3 regions of the Streptomyces sp. NPDC013187 genome follow, and region 3 is predicted to be linked to each of the others. Evidence: riboswitches for the same ligand, from Rfam matches in the RefSeq annotation. Region 3 holds a riboswitch; each other region holds the start of a gene.
The links. A riboswitch is a leader RNA that binds a small molecule or an ion and turns the genes downstream of it on or off. The one in region 3 is predicted to bind thiamine pyrophosphate.
Positions count from the first base shown of each region.

Region 1: it holds a riboswitch for thiamine pyrophosphate, as region 3 does, so the genes downstream of both, thiC (phosphomethylpyrimidine synthase ThiC) here and ACFY5B_RS27050 (thiamine ABC transporter substrate binding subunit) in region 3, are expected to answer to the same signal.
Region 2: it holds a riboswitch for thiamine pyrophosphate, as region 3 does, so the genes downstream of both, thiO (glycine oxidase ThiO) here and ACFY5B_RS27050 (thiamine ABC transporter substrate binding subunit) in region 3, are expected to answer to the same signal.

Region 1 is NZ_JBIBAF010000001.1:485,911-489,177, forward strand. It holds gene ACFY5B_RS02295 (YibE/F family protein) at 1-1,200, opposite strand, end outside; TPP riboswitch at 1,273-1,462, shown strand; gene thiC (phosphomethylpyrimidine synthase ThiC) at 1,455-3,239, shown strand.
Region 2 is NZ_JBIBAF010000007.1:52,289-55,555, reverse strand. It holds gene ACFY5B_RS15910 (NAD(P)/FAD-dependent oxidoreductase) at 1-782, opposite strand, end outside; gene ACFY5B_RS15905 (hypothetical protein) at 815-1,165, opposite strand; TPP riboswitch at 1,218-1,329, shown strand; gene thiO (glycine oxidase ThiO) at 1,327-2,511, shown strand; gene thiS (sulfur carrier protein ThiS) at 2,508-2,708, shown strand; gene ACFY5B_RS15890 (thiazole synthase) at 2,711-3,267, shown strand, end outside.
Region 3 is NZ_JBIBAF010000013.1:121,617-124,883, forward strand. It holds gene ACFY5B_RS27045 (ABC transporter permease) at 1-608, opposite strand, end outside; gene ACFY5B_RS27050 (thiamine ABC transporter substrate binding subunit) at 584-1,621, opposite strand; TPP riboswitch at 1,747-1,853, opposite strand; gene rlmN (23S rRNA (adenine(2503)-C(2))-methyltransferase RlmN) at 1,907-3,013, opposite strand.

The DNA of each region.
Region 1 (3,267 bases), on a different contig from region 3:
GGTGCCGAGCACCGCCACGGACGTCCGGGCGGACAGACCGTGACACAGGTACAGGGCGATGAGCATGATGGCGCTCGCGCCGACCACCGCCACGACCAGCGGGTTGGAGCCCTGCAGGATCGCGGGCAGGATGAAGAAGTTCAGCACCATGAAGCTGATGGCCAGGGCGACCAGCGCCATGACACCCCGCATCCGCCCGACGACCACCACGGCCAGGGCGAAGATGCCCGCGAGCAGGGCCATGGGCAGACGGCGGTTGATGTCGGTGACCGAGTACTGCAGGTCCTTCGGCGCCGAGGGCTCGTAGGCGACCACGACCTCCTGGCCCTCGTGCAGCTGGCGGGACTGGTCGGGCTGGACGATCTCGGTGAACGTACGGCCCTTGTCGTCACCGCTGTCGACCCGGATCGTCGCCCGCTTGCAGGTGCCCTTCTCCTCCTGCACCGCGGAGGAACCCTCGGCCGTGGAGGTGTCACCGGTCGGCGGCACGCCCGAAGCGCCGGCCTCCTTACAGCTCACTTCGACCACCTTGGTGACCGTGGCGTCCTGCGTCTGCCGGTCGAAACCGACGCCGGTGCGCTCGTGCGCCGGAGCGCCGCCCGGCCACAGCACGGCGAGACCGACCAGCACGGCAGCGGCGAACGGGATCAGGATCGCCGCGATGACCTTGCGCAGATGCAGGGAGACCGGGGTGGCCGGGCCGTGACTGTGAGAATGCCCGTGCCCGCCACCCGAGCCGGAACCGGGGCCGTGCCCGTCGCCTCCGCCCTGACCGTGACCCTGTTCGTTGCCTCCGCCGGGACCGGGGCCGTCCCCGGCGCCTCCGCCGTGGCCGTGACCGCCGCCTCCGCTGGGGCCTGATCCGTACCCGCCACCGGTGCCAGGTCCGGAGCCCTGCCCACCGAGGGGACCACTGTGGTCCGCATGACCGCGGGGATAACCGGTGCCCCGGCCGCCGCCGGAGCCCGGCCCATACCCACCGGGGTCACCAGGACCGAACCCCGCGTCCCGCCCGTACCCGAGCTCAGGGCTCTGTCTCCTGGCCGGCCCCTGCTCTCTGGCCGGTTCCTGCCCCCTGGCGGGTCCCTGTCCGGCCCCGGCGGCGAAATCATGGCCGTCACCACGGCCGTTGCCGTTTCCGGCGCCGGATCCGCGGGGCGGCTCGGGCGGTGGGAAGGAGGAACGCTGCGTCGTGGTCACCGCCCGATCATCGCAAGAACGAGGGGGGCCCTCTGTTCACCGCGCCAGAATTGCCGCTAGCGTGGGGGCACCTTTTGTACACGCGGGAGCTCGGAGCACCGGGCTGAGAGGGCGCTGACCTCCGTCCCAGCGATGTTTCACATGAAACATCGCTGGAGTCGAGTGATGTTTCACACGAAGCATCGCCGGACGGAAACCGCTGCGTCGACCGCCGAACCTGTTACCGGGTAATGCCGGCGTAGGGAGTAGGTCTCATGACCAACAAGGACGCACGCACGCCTGCCTCCGTTCAGGACGAGACGTCCCAGGAGGCCGGGAAGTCCATCGGCTGGCACAAGGCGTACATCGAGGGCACCCGCCCCGACCTGCGCGTGCCGGTCCGTCAGGTGCACCTCACCAACGGCCAGGCGGTCACGCTGTACGACACGTCGGGCCCCTACACCGATCCACTCGTCGACACCGACGTCCGCAGGGGTTTGCCGCCGCTGCGCGAGAACTGGATCATCGCCCGCGGCGACACCGAGGAGTACGCGGGCCGCCCCGTCCGTCCCGAGGACGACGGCATCAAGCACACCTCGCCCCGTGGCGGTCTCCGCAACCTGGACGCGGTCTTCCCCGGCCGGCCCCGCCAGCCGCGCCGCGGCAGGGGCGGAGAGGCGGTCACCCAACTCGCGTACGCCCGCCGCGGCGAGATCACGCCCGAGATGGAGTACGTGGCCATCCGGGAGAACGTCTCGCCCGAGGTGGTCCGCGACGAGATCGCCGCAGGTCGGGCCGTGCTGCCGGCCAACGTCAACCACCCGGAGATCGAGCCGATGATCATCGGCAAGCGATTCCTGGTGAAGGTCAACGCCAACATCGGCAACTCGGCGGTGACCTCCTCCATCGAGGAGGAGGTCGAGAAAATGACCTGGGCGACCCGCTGGGGCGCCGACACGGTCATGGACCTGTCCACCGGCCGCAACATCCACACCACCCGCGAGTGGGTGCTGCGCAACTCCCCCGTGCCCATCGGCACCGTGCCGCTCTACCAGGCCCTGGAAAAGGTCGACGGCCGGGCCGAGGAGCTGACCTGGGAGATCTACAAGGACACGGTCATCGAACAGGCCGAGCAGGGCGTGGACTACATGACGGTCCACGCGGGTGTACGCCTGCCGTACGTGCCGCTCACGGCGAACCGCAAGACCGGCATCGTCTCCCGGGGCGGCTCGATCATGGCGGCCTGGTGCCTCGCGCACCACAAGGAGTCGTTCCTGTACGAGAACTTCGAGGAGCTCTGCGAGATCCTCGCCGCGTACGACGTCACGTACTCGCTCGGGGACGGCCTCAGGCCCGGATCGATCGCGGACGCCAACGACGAGGCGCAGTTCGCGGAGTTGCGCACGCTCGGGGAACTCAACCGGATCGCGAAGCGTTTCAACGTTCAGACCATGATCGAGGGCCCGGGCCACGTCCCGATGCACAAGATCAAGGAGAACATCGACCTTCAGCAGGAGATCTGCGATGAAGCTCCGTTCTATACGCTCGGCCCGCTGACCACGGACGTCGCCCCGGCGTACGACCACATCACCTCCGGCATCGGTGCCGCGATGATCGCCTGGTGGGGCACGGCGATGCTGTGTTACGTCACGCCCAAGGAGCACTTGGGTCTGCCGAACCGTGACGACGTCAAGACCGGCGTGATCACCTACAAGATCGCCGCCCACGCAGCCGACCTCGCCAAGGGCCACCCGGGTGCGCAGGAGTGGGACGACGCGCTGTCGGACGCTCGTTTCGAGTTCCGGTGGGAGGACCAGTTCAACCTGGCCCTCGACCCGGACACGGCACGGGAGTTCCACGACGAGACCCTGCCCGCGGAGCCCGCCAAGACGGCTCACTTCTGCTCGATGTGCGGTCCCAAGTTCTGCAGCATGAAGATCTCGCAGGACATCCGCCGGGAACACGGCGGCACACGCGCCGAGGTCGAGGAGGGCATGGCCCTGAAGTCGAAGGAGTTCGCGGCGAGCGGGAACCGCGTGTACCTGCCCATCGCGGACTGACCGCCGCGCACAGGCCTGGGGCCGGCCG
Region 2 (3,267 bases), on a different contig from region 3:
ATCTCGCCGTGGGTGCCCAGCTCGATCCCGGAGCTGGCCAGCCAGGCCGTGGCGGGGCGGGCGCCGATGCCGACGACGACCGCGCCCGCGGGCAGCCGCGAGCCGTCGTCGAGGACGACGACACCGGGTTCGACGCGCTCCACGCGCGCGTGCGTCCGCAAGGCCGCGCCCGCGTCGGCGTACCAGCCGGCCATGGGGGCGGCGACCTCGGCGGGCAGCGCCCCGGCGAGCGGGCGTTCGGCGGCCTCTACGACGGTCACCGCGCAGCCCGCCTCGCGCGCCGCGGTGGCGAACTCCGCACCGATCCAGCCCGCGCCGACGACCACGATGTCGTGCTGACGGGCCAGCACCGGCCGCAACCGCTCGGCGTCGTCCAGGGTGCGCAGCAGGTGCACACCCGGCACGCCCTCGGTGCCGGGCAGCCGGACGGGTTCCGCGCCGGTCGCGACCACGAGGACGTCGTACGGCACGGGCCCGCCCTCGGTGTCCAGCTCGTGGTCGGCGGGGCGCAGGCCCAGCACCTCGCAGCCGAGCCGCAGTTCGATGCCGAGGGCTTCGAAGTCGACGTCGAAGGCGGATCCCTCGGACTTGCCGAGCAGAACGGCCTTGGACAACGGGGGCCGATCGTAAGGCTGGTGGGGTTCGGCGCCGATGAGGATCACGTCGCCGGTGAAGCCCTGCTCGCGCAAGGCTACGGCGGTCTGCACCCCGGCCATGCCCGCACCCGCCACGACGACGCGCCGCGGTGCGGACGGACCTGGTTCCTGCGTCTGCTCGCTCACCTGATCACCATAGACACCTGACGTTCTGTCAGTCAGTGCTCATGCGCCGTGACCTGCTCCACAACGCTCGTGCCGTTGCCCCGCTGGGACTCCCACTCCCAGGTCTCCTCCAGCCGCACCCGCCCGTCGGGCAGCTCCACGACCGCCGAGACGCAGTGCCCCGAGGAGGTGGTGCCGTCCCGCTTGAGCTGGACGTACCGGAAGTCCAGCCGGTCACCTTCCCGGGTACCCACGAGGTGCCCGCGTACGACGTCGCCGCCCGTGTACTCGGCCCAGATCTCGCCCTCCCGCTCGTGGTACGTGAACCGGGTGCGGGTCCCCACCTGGCCCGGTGCCTGGTCGGCGACCGGGGCGAGGACGAGACCGTCGAGGGATCGGGCCATGGGCTGAGGCTCCCTTACTGCGGGACCGGGCATCGGGCTAGGGTGGCCAACGTAAAGCACTCGCGGGAGCCCGGACGCACCGGGCTGAGAGGGAGGCTGGCGGCCTCCGACCGTACGAACCTGATCCGGGTCATGCCGGCGAAGGGAGGGGCTGGACGCCCATGTCGCCTACGTCCACATCCACGTCCGCATCGTCGGACGTCCTGGTCATCGGGGGCGGGATCATCGGCCTGGTCACGGCCTGGCGGGCCGCGCAACGGGGGTTCGCCACGGCCGTCGTGGACCCCGAGCCGGGCGGCGGGGCCGCGCAGGTCGCCGCCGGCATGCTGGCCGCCGTCACGGAGCTGCACTACGGCGAGCAGACCCTGCTCGGTCTGAACCTCGCCTCCGCCCGGCGGTACCCGGACTTCGCCGCCGAACTCACCGAGGTGACCGGCCGGGACCTCGGCTACCGCCGCTGCGGCACGCTCGCCGTGGCCCTGGACGCCGACGACCGGGCCCACCTGCGCGAACTGCACGCCCTGCAGCAGCAGTCGGGGCTGGAGTCGCAGTGGCTGTCCGGGCGCGACTGCCGGCGCCTGGAGCCGATGCTCGCGCCGGGCGTGCGCGGCGGGCTGCGGGTCGACGGCGATCACCAGATCGACCCCCGGCGGCTGGCCGGGGCCCTTCTCGCCGCGTGCGAGCGGGCGGGCGTGGTCTTCCACCCGACGTGGGCGGAGCGGCTGACCGTCGTCCGGGACCGGGCCACGGGTGCCGTCCTGGCCGACGGGACCGAGGCCGCCGCCGGGCAGGTGGTGCTCGCCGGGGGCAGTCTGAGCGGGCGGCTCGCCGGCGTCCCGGAGGACGTGCTGCCTCCGGTGCGGCCGGTGAAGGGGCAGGTTCTGCGGTTGACCATGCCGCAGCGGCACGGGCCGTTCCTGAGCCGGACCGTGCGCGCGGTCGTGCGCGGCAGCCACGTCTACCTGGTGCCGCGTGCGAGCGGCGAACTGGTCGTCGGGGCCACCAGCGAGGAGCTGGGCTGGGACACCACCGTGACCGCGGGCGGCGTGTACGAGCTGCTGCGGGACGCGCACGAGCTGGTCCCGGGCATCACCGAGCTGCCGCTCACCGAGACCAGGGCCGGGCTGCGGCCCGGCTCCCCCGACAACGCGCCCCTGCTCGGACCCACCGGTCTGGAGGGGCTGCTGCTGGCCACCGGGCACTACCGCAACGGCGTCCTGCTCACCCCGGTGACCGGTGACGCCATGGCGCACGTCCTGGCGACGGGCGAACTCCCCGAGGAGGCACGCCCCTTCACCCCGAAGCGCTTCAGCCCCGCCACCGCACTCACGGAGCAGCCCGCATGAACATCTCCGTCAACGGCGAGCCCCGGGACGTCGGGCCCGGCACGGCTCTGGACACCGTGGTGAGGTCGCTCACGGCCTCACCCTCGGGCGTGGCCGCCGCCCTCAACGAAACCGTCGTCCCGCGTACCCAGTGGCCCTCCACGCCCCTGTCCGAGGGGGACCGCGTGGAAGTCCTCACCGCCGTCCAGGGAGGCTGATCATGGCCGACGATCCGTTCGTCCTCGGTGGTACGTCGTTCACGTCCCGTCTGATCATGGGTACGGGCGGGGCGCCCAGCCTCGACGTCCTGGAGCGGTCGCTGGTCGCGTCCGGGACGGAGCTGACGACGGTCGCGATGCGCCGGGTGAACGCCTCGGTGCACGGCTCGGTGCTGTCCGTACTCGACAGGCTCGGTATCCGGGTGCTGCCGAACACGGCGGGCTGCTTCACCGCCGGTGAGGCCGTCCTCACGGCCCGCCTGGCGCGCGAGGCCCTCGGCACGGACCTGGTCAAGCTGGAGGTCATCGCCGACGAGCGCACACTGCTGCCGGACCCGATCGAGACGCTGGAGGCGGCCGAGACCCTGGTCGACGACGGGTTCACGGTGCTGCCGTACACCAACGACGATCCGGTGCTCGCGCGGAAGCTGGAGGACGCGGGCTGCGCCGCGATCATGCCGCTGGGCTCGCCGATCGGCTCCGGGCTCGGCATCCGCAACCCGCACAACTTCCAGCTGATCGTCGAGCACGCGCGCGTACCGGTGATCCTGGACGCGGG
Region 3 (3,267 bases):
ACGGCCGGGGCGAGCGCGGGCAGCGTGACCTGGCGCCAGGCCCTCAGCGGCGACGCCCCGAGCATCCGCGCGGCCTCTGCCTGCCGCGGGTCGAGCTGCGCCCAGAGCCCGCCGACCGTCCGGACGACGACCGCGTAGTTGAAGAAGACGTGCGCGAGCAGGATCGCCCACACGGTGGTGTCCAGTCGTACGCCGCCCAGCTCGTCGAGCAGCCCGCCCCGCCCGACGAGCGCCAGGAACGCCGTACCGACGACGACCGTCGGCAGCACGAACGGGACGGTCACGACCGCCCGCAGGATCTGTTTGCCGGGGAAGTCGAAGCGGGCGAAGACGTACGCGCCGGGAAGTGCGACGAGCAGCGTGAGCACGGTGGAGACCACCGCCTGCCAGGTGGTGAACCACAGCACGTGCCGGACGTCGGGCTGTGCCAGCACCTCCCCGATCCGCCCGAGGTGCCAGGTCCCGCCGGTCTTGAGGCCGCGCGCCACGATCGCGGCGACGGGGTAGGCGAAGAAGACCGCGAAGAACGCGACGGGCACGGCCAGCAGACCGAACCGCGCCGCCGCGCCCCGCCGCCGGGCGGCTACTTCAGTACGAGTGAGGTCCACGACTTGACCCACTGGTCACGGTGGTCGGCGATCTTCGCCGGGTCCATGGTCTCCGGGTCCTTCGCCTGCGGCCCGTACTTCACGAACTCCGGCGGCACCTGGGCGCCCTCCGTCACGGGGTACACGAACATGTTGAGCGGCATGTCCTCCTGGAACTTCTTGCTGATGAGGAAGTCGAGGAGGGCCTTGCCGCCCTTGGTGTTCTCGGCGTTGGCGAGCAGTCCGGCGTACTCGACCTGCCGGAAGCAGGTGCCCTCGGCGACGCCGGTCGGCGCCGTGCTCGGCTTGGGGTCGGCGAAGACGACCTCGGCGGGCGGCGAGGAGGCGTACGACACGACGAGCGGCCGGTCGCCCTTGGCCTTCTTGCCGCCGGCGGAGCCGGAGAACTCCTCGTTGTAGGCCTGCTCCCAGCCGTCGACGACCTTGACGCCGTTGGCCTTGAGCTTCTTCCAGTAGCCCTCCCAGCCCCCGTCGCCGTACGCGGCGGCGGTGCCGAGCAGGAAGCCGAGGCCGGGCGAGGAGGCGGAGGCGTTCTCGGTCACGAGCAGGTTCTTGTACTGCGGCTTGACGAGGTCGTCGAAGCTCCGCGGCGGCCGCAGCTTGTGGTCGGCGAAGTACTTCTTGTCGTAGTTGACGCAGATGTCGCCGGTGTCGATGGGCGTGACCCGGTGCTTGTCCTGGTCGACCCGGTACTCGGCCTTGATCTGCTCGGACCCCTTCGCCTCGTACGACTGGAACAGGCCGTTGTCGAGGGCGCGGGACAGCAGGGTGTTGTCGACGCCGAAGAAGACGTCGCCCTGCGGGTTGTCCTTGGTCAGGATGGCCTTGTTCACGGCCTGCCCGGCGTCGCCGTCCTTCAGGACGTCTACCTTGTAGCCGGACTGCTTCTCGAAGGCCGCGATGACGTCCTTGGACGCGGCCCACGAGTCGTGGCTGACCAGCGTCACTGTCTTGGAGTCGCCGGACCCCTGACCGCCGTCGGACGACCCGCACGCGGCCAGCGTGCCGGCCATGCCGAGCCCGACGACGACGGCCGTCAGTCGCTTCTTGTTGTTGCTCACTGGATTCCTCCTGGGGTGACCAGGAGAAGACGCGGCCCTGCCCGGGACTTTCGGGGGTCCCGGGCAGGGCGCAACAGCTCGAGTGGTGACCGATCTCCCTACCCAGAATGACCTGGGCCAGGTTCGGAGGGTCTGCGGCCGTGTGCCGCACTCTCAGCGCTGTGGCGCTCCCCTGTCGGAATATGCAGGTGTGGATGTGAAGGTGCCGTTTATGAAGATGTACTGACGACGGTCAGACTACCGTTCGGTCGCGGCGAGCTGACCACACGCCCCGTCGATCTCCTGACCACGGGTGTCCCGGATCGTCACCGGCACACCATGGGCGGCGATGGCCTCCACGAAGGCCTTCTCGTCCTCGGGCCGCGAGGCGGTCCACTTCGACCCGGGCGTCGGGTTCAGCGGAATCAGGTTCACGTGCACGGGCTTGCCCTTGAGCAGCCGCCCGAGCCGGTCACCGCGCCAGGCCTGGTCGTTGATGTCCCGGATCAGCGCGTACTCGATGGACAGCCGGCGCCCGGACTTGGCGCTGTACTCGAAGCCCGCGTCGAGCACCTCGCGCACCTTCCAGCGCGTGTTCACGGGGACGAGGGTGTCGCGCAGCTCGTCGTCGGGCGCGTGCAGCGAGATGGCGAGGCGGCACTTGAAGCCCTCGTCGGCGAACCGGTGGATGGCGGGGACGAGGCCGACGGTGGAGACGGTGATGCCGCGCTGGGACAGGCCGAGACCGTCGGGCTCGGGGTCGGTGAGCCGCCGGATGGACCCGATGACCCGGTTGTAGTTGGCGAGCGGCTCGCCCATGCCCATGAAGACGATGTTGCTGAGCCGCGCGGGACCGCCGGGGACCTCGCCGTCCCGCAGCGCCCGCATGCCGTCGACGATCTGGTGCACGATCTCGGCGGTGGACAGATTCCGGTCGAGACCCGCCTGCCCGGTGGCACAGAACGGGCAGTTCATCCCGCACCCGGCCTGGGAGCTGATGCACATGGTCACCCGGTCGGGGTAGCGCATCAGCACGGACTCGACGAGCGTCCCGTCGAACAGCCGCCACAGGGTCTTGCGGGTGGTGCCCTGGTCGGTCGACAGATGCCGCACGACGGTCATCAGCTCGGGCAGCAGGGCTTCCTGCAGCCGGCCCCGGGAACCGGCCGGAATGTCCGTCCACTGCTCCGGATCATGCGCGTACCGCGCGAAGTAGTGCTGCGAGAGCTGCTTGGCACGAAACGGCTTCTCCCCGACCGCGGCAACGGCCTCCTTGCGCTCGGCAGGAGTGAGATCGGCAAGATGCCGCGGCGGCTTCTTGGCTCCGCGGGGGGCGACGAAAGTGAGTTCTCCGGGTGCAGGCATAACCCTCCCAGTGTCGCAGATCAACTCGGGGAGCCCAGGCCGGAGTGGGGTGGGGGTGGTCACCTGTGGGTGCCGACTGTCAGCGTTGGTCGGCCTCGGACGGCCCAGGGACGGCCCGAGGGCTGGGCTGCTACAAGCACTGCTTCGCGAACGGCCGTCCCACCTTGCGGTCCGAACCAGTGGGGTTACGCATCTCTGCTGGCCTACCGCCACTCCCTTGATCGGCATGCATGAATCTCGATTTTGTGCTGCCC